Neobacillus sp. PS2-9: one gene and its partner. The protein of the gene in region 2 interacts with the protein of the main gene of each other region in a pairwise test. Links are inferred from orthologs where the notes say so. Each region holds a gene or a part of one and is shown on either strand. Other genes may lie near its edges.

Region 1 (3,000 bases), 5.2 Mb from region 2 along the record:
AGCATTCCAACCTTTAGCCCCTCAAGTGATGGTTAAAAAACTGGTCGAAAACGGTGTAAAACCAACTAAGGCGCCATTACTAGCTCAGCTTACAAATAATTTAGAGGAAGCTCTTAAATTAAATGTCGATGAATGGTTTGCACAAGCCCAAAAAATAGTGTTAAAATTATATGAGGTGTTGAAAAAAAATCCGTTGGAGGCAATGGTCACACTCCAAGGGGATTGGTTTTTACACTTTAGAGAAAAAGAACAAATTAATCGTGGTTTAGATCTTTTACTTCTTATCTTTAAGGATTTACTATATATACAGCTAGATAAGCAGGAGCAAATTGTTTTCATTGAAGAAAACGAGCGGTTAAAACAGTTTGCCTTGCAATCATCTGGACGGCGCATATCGGATCAAATGTCAGCTATTCTTGATGCAAAAAGGAAGCTGCAGGCAAATATGAATCCTCAGCTGATGATGGAACAGCTTGTGTTAAAATTGCAGGAGGGATCTTCATTTGTATGATGTTGTAGGAGTACGCTTTAAAAAAGCGGGGAAAATCTATTATTTTGATCCAGGAGAGCTCTCCATTCAAAAGGATGACTTTGTCATTGTTGAAACAGTCCGTGGCGTTGAATATGGAAAGGCTGTCATTGCTCGTAAACAGGTTGAGGAGCACGATGTCGTCCTTCCATTAAAAAAGGTGGTCAGAATTGCGGACCAAAAGGATCGAATGATTGTCGAAGAAAACAAGTTTGCAGCCCAGGAAGCTTATGAAGTATGTAATGAAAAAGTCAATGAACATCAGCTGGATATGAAACTGGTGGATGTTGAATATACATTTGATCGAAATAAAATCATCTTTTACTTTACTGCCGATGGAAGAGTAGATTTCCGTGAGCTAGTAAAAGATTTAGCAGCTATTTTTCGGACACGAATTGAATTGCGACAGATTGGCGTACGTGATGAAGCCAAGATGCTTGGGGGCATCGGCCCTTGTGGAAGAATGCTGTGCTGCTCCACATTTTTAGGTGATTTTGACCCTGTTTCAATTAAAATGGCGAAGGATCAAAATCTTTCATTGAATCCTACCAAAATTTCTGGCTTATGTGGCAGGTTAATGTGCTGCCTAAAATATGAAAATGATGAATATGAATCTGCAAAAGCACTACTTCCAGATTTAGGGGAAATCATTGAAACGCCACAAGGTACAGGAAAAGTAGTAGGATTAAATATATTAGAGCGGGTGCTTCAGGTTGAACTAAAGGAACAAGAGCGGGTTCTGGAGTATACTTTGGATGAAATCACTAAAGAAGGTGCCTTTTCTATACAATCCACAGATTAATGAGGTGGAAGACGTGGATAAAAAAGAAATTTTTGAGTCAGTAAGTAATATGGAAACACAAATTGGACATCTTTATCAGAAGCTAGGGGAATTAAAGCAGCACCTAGCCGAAATACTAGAAGAGAATCATTATTTAAAGCTTGAAAATGAACATCTGAGGCGCCGTTTAGATGTAACCACGGAAAATGACAAGAAAGAAATAAAGAATAAGAAGGGGATAATCCCTGAAGCATCTCCTGGGGTAAAACCATTTGATGTTGGTGAAGGATATGATAACCTCGCCCGTCTTTATCAAGAAGGGTTTCATATTTGCAACCTTCATTTTGGGAGCTTGCGTAAGGAAGGCGATTGCTTATTTTGTCTTTCTTTCCTTAATAAGAAATAACCGAAAGAGGCTGACGAAATCAGCCTCTATTTTCATACATTTTTAGATAGGATGATTACGTGTGGTTAACTTAAAAGATGATGAGCGGCTTGATTATTTACTAGCTGAGAATTTAAGAATTATTCAAAGCCCCTCCGTTTTTGCTTTTTCACTCGATGCTGTATTATTAGCTCGGTTTGTGTATGTACCTATACAAAAGGGAAATCTTATTGATCTTTGCAGTGGAAACGGAGTCATTCCGTTGTTTTTAAGTGCTCGTACTAAGGGACAAATTACGGGTGTAGAAATACAAGAGCGTTTATATGATATGGCGAATAGAAGTATTGAATATAACGGTCTACAAGATCGACTACATATGATTCATGGAGACATAAAGGAAATACCAAAGCAGCTAGGATATGGAAAATTTGATGTGGTTACTTGTAATCCGCCTTACTTTCCAACTCCGTCAAAGGATGAAATGAATCCCAATGAACATTTAGCGATTGCTCGACATGAGATCCTTTGTACCCTAGAGGATGCGATCAAGGCCTCGAGTCAGTTAGCGAAGCAGGGAGGAAAGGTAGCTTTTGTACACCGCCCGGGCAGACTATTGGATATCATCACTCTTATGCGTCAGTACAGACTTGAGCCAAAACGAATTCAATTTGTCTATCCTAAGAAGGGGAAAGAGGCCAATACCCTGTTAGTAGAAGCAATTAAAGACGGCAGCCCTGACTTAAAAGTTTCCCCGCCGCTGTTTGTTTATGATGAGGATGATCAGTACACTTCGGAAATAAGGGCAATCTTATATGGAGAATAACAACCACTTCTTTTATGTGCTAACATGTAAGGATGGAAGTCTTTATGGCGGATATACCACGAGCCTTGAGCGTCGAGTGATGCAGCATAATGAAGGAAAAGGGGCCAAATACACTCGGGGAAGAGGGCCGGTAAAACTAACCTATTTTAAAAGGTTTGATAATAAAGGGGATGCACTGAGGGCAGAGCATCATTTTAAAAGTTTAACTCGAAAGAAAAAAGTCGAGTTTTTAATACGCGAAACGGGTGATGAACATGTGGCAGCAGAAAAGCTTTGAGAATGAAGAAAATAAGGGGATTCTATATCTTGTTCCCACTCCAATTGGAAATCTTGAAGATATGAGCTTCCGGGCGATTAGGATATTAAAAGAAGCTGACTTGATTGCTGCAGAAGACACTAGAAATACCAAAAAACTATGTAACTATTTTGAAATTGGCACCCCGATTGTCAGCTATCATGAGCACAATAAAGAAACGAGTGGG
Region 2 (2,999 bases):
GTAGATATTTTACTTATAGATGATATTCAGTTTTTAGCTGGAAAAGAATCAACCCAAGAAGAATTTTTCCATACATTTAATGCATTGCATGAAGAAAGTAAGCAAATTATTATTTCTAGTGACCGGCCGCCAAGAGAGATCCCTACACTAGAGGATCGTTTACGTTCCCGTTTTGAATGGGGCCTAATTACAGATATTACTCCCCCTGATTTAGAAACAAGGATTGCGATTCTTCGTAAGAAAGCAAAAGCGGAAGGATTAGATATTCCCAATGAGGTCATGCTCTATATTGCCAACCAAATTGATTCAAACATTCGTGAATTAGAGGGAGCATTGATTCGAGTAGTTGCCTATTCATCCTTAATTAATAAGGATATAAATGCAGATCTAGCTGCAGAGGCATTAAAGGATATCATTCCAAGCTCTAAACCTAAAGTAATTACGATTCTTGAAATTCAACGGGTCGTTGGGGAATACTTTAGTATTAAACTAGAGGACTTTAAAGCGAAGAAACGGACCAAATCTGTTGCGTTTCCTAGGCAAATTGCCATGTATTTATCCCGCGAATTAACAGACTACTCCTTGCCTAAAATAGGAGAAGAGTTTGGTGGACGCGATCACACAACTGTCATTCATGCACATGAAAAAATCTCAAAGCTGCTTCAGACAGATGCACAAATGCAAAAGCAAATGAAGGAATTACATGATTTATTGAAAGTGTAATTATTTTTTTTGCATTTTCTATTTAATAATGTGAATAACTTCTTACCTGTTGTACACAGTCTGTCCACATGTGGATAGGCTGTGTTTCCATTGTAAAATGTCAGTTATCCACATACTAACAGGCCCTACTAGTACTTCTACTATTTTTTTTAAAAAATAATATTATATGTTACAGCTAAAAAAATATGCCTAAACGGAGGATTTTGATATGAAATTTATAATCCAACGAGACCGCCTTGTTCAAAGTGTGCAAGATGTTATGAAGGCTGTCACAACAAGGACAACCATTCCAATCTTGACCGGGATTAAAATTACTGCGACTGCTGAAGGAGTAACGTTAACAGGTAGTGATTCTGATATTTCAATTGAATCATTCATTCCAAAAGAGGATGCTGGGGATGAAATTGTTGAAATTAAACAAGTAGGATCGATTGTTCTACAAGCCAAGTTTTTTAGCGAAATTGTTAAAAAGCTGCCTACAGACTCAGTTGAAATTGAGGTACTTGGTTCACTTCAAACCGTTATTCGATCTGGAAAATCCGAGTTTAACTTAAATGGTTTAGATGCAGAGGAATACCCTCACCTTCCACAAATTGAGGAAAATAATAAGTTTCATATTGCTACCGATCTTCTAAAAGCGATGATTAGACAAACACATTTTGCAGTGTCCACCTCAGAAACACGCCCCATCTTGACAGGTGTAAACTGGAAGATCGAAAATGAGGAACTAATCTGTATTGCAACAGATAGTCATCGTCTGGCATTAAGAAAAGCAAAAATCGAAACGGAGAATAACGATAGCTATAATGTTGTTATTCCAGGCAAGAGCTTAAATGAATTAAATAAGATTATTGATGACTCCAATGAACTAATAGATATTGTTATTACAGAAAATCAAATATTATTTAAAGCAAAGCACTTACTATTCTTTTCAAGATTGTTAGAAGGAAATTATCCTGATACGTCTAGATTGATTCCAAATGAGAGTAAGACCGATGTAACGGTTAACACGAAGGAATTCCTTCAAGCGATTGATCGTGCTTCCCTATTAGCACGTGAAGGAAGGAATAATGTGGTTAAGTTCTCTACGATTGAGGATGGAATCATTGAGGTTTCCTCCAATACTCCTGAAATAGGAAAAGTTGTAGAAGAGATTCAAAGCTCATCCATTGAGGGAGATGATCTAAAAATCTCCTTTAGCGCGAAATATATGATGGATGCATTAAAAGCATTAGAAGGAACGGATATCAAAGTAAGCTTCACAGGAGCCATGCGCCCCTTCTTAATCCGGCCTCTACATGACGAAAGCATCTTGCAGTTAATCCTACCTGTAAGAACATACTAATCAATAAAAAACTACAGATGGCCGCCAATTAAATGGCGGCTTTCTTTACTTATAAAAAGTAAAATGATTTCTTTTTTTGGTTTTCTTTGTATCCTGATGATTTTTTTAGTAAAATAAAGTATTGAGACCATTTTAGAAATGAGGGTGACAACATGCCTGAAAAAGTAAAGCTGGACACAGAATTTATTACATTAGGTCAATTTTTGAAATTAGCTGATGTAATTCAAACGGGTGGAATGGCAAAATGGTTTTTGAGCGAACATGAAGTAATTATAAATGGTGAACAAGATCAAAGAAGAGGTAGAAAGCTTCGAGCAGGTGACAAAGTCCAAATTGCTGGCTTTGGGGAGTTTGTGGTTACCGACTAGCTAAAGGATGCGTTGCCATGTATATTGAAAAATTAGCCTTAAATAATTATCGAAACTATGAAGAGCTATTCGTGGAATTTGAAAATAAAGTAAATGTTATCTTAGGTGAGAATGCCCAAGGGAAAACAAATGTGATGGAATCCATTTATGTCCTCGCCATGGCAAAATCACACCGGACATCTAATGACAAAGAACTTATTCGCTGGGACCAAGAATATGCTAAAATAGAGGGACGGGTTCAAAAACAACATAGTTCTTTGCCTATGCAGCTAATTATTTCGAAAAAGGGAAAAAAGGCAAAGTGCAACCATATTGAACAGCAAAGATTAAGTCAATATGTGGGCAATTTGAATGTGGTTATGTTTGCACCAGAAGACCTTAATATTGTTAAAGGCAGTCCACAGGTGCGAAGACGGTTTATTGATATGGAGATTGGGCAGGTTTCGCCAATTTATTTACATGATATGAGCCAATATCAAAAAATACTCCAACAACGCAATCATTATTTGAAAATGATGCAAATAAGGAAACAAACGGATCAAACCATGCTTGAAATTTTAACG

The links. The genes of interacting proteins can lie anywhere in the genome.
Region 1: the proteins of dnaN (region 2) and yabA interact in binary tests that used the Bacillus subtilis proteins (3 or more experiments, as listed by UniProt). The link is inferred for Neobacillus sp. PS2-9 from one-to-one orthologs.

The regions. Positions count from the first base shown.
Region 1 is NZ_CP133269.1:5,185,374-5,188,373, reverse strand. It holds yabA (DNA replication initiation control protein YabA), read left to right. Parts: upstream 1-1,284; coding sequence 1,285-1,716; downstream 1,717-3,000. Other genes in the region: rsmI (16S rRNA (cytidine(1402)-2'-O)-methyltransferase), read left to right, coding at 2,773-3,000; RCG25_RS25985 (GIY-YIG nuclease family protein), read left to right, coding at 2,508-2,795; RCG25_RS25990 (tRNA1(Val) (adenine(37)-N6)-methyltransferase), read left to right, coding at 1,778-2,518; RCG25_RS26000 (PSP1 domain-containing protein), read left to right, coding at 504-1,331; holB (DNA polymerase III subunit delta'), read left to right, coding at 1-511. UniProt on the Bacillus subtilis protein: Involved in control of chromosome replication initiation. Inhibits the cooperative binding of DnaA to the oriC region. Thus negatively regulating initiation of chromosome replication.
Region 2 is NZ_CP133269.1:32,399-35,397, reverse strand. It holds dnaN (DNA polymerase III subunit beta), read left to right. Parts: upstream 1-931; coding sequence 932-2,068; downstream 2,069-2,999. Other genes in the region: recF (DNA replication/repair protein RecF), read left to right, coding at 2,454-2,999; yaaA (S4 domain-containing protein YaaA), read left to right, coding at 2,221-2,436; dnaA (chromosomal replication initiator protein DnaA), read left to right, coding at 1-723. UniProt on the Bacillus subtilis protein: Confers DNA tethering and processivity to DNA polymerases and other proteins. Acts as a clamp, forming a ring around DNA (a reaction catalyzed by the clamp-loading complex) which diffuses in an ATP-independent manner freely and bidirectionally along dsDNA.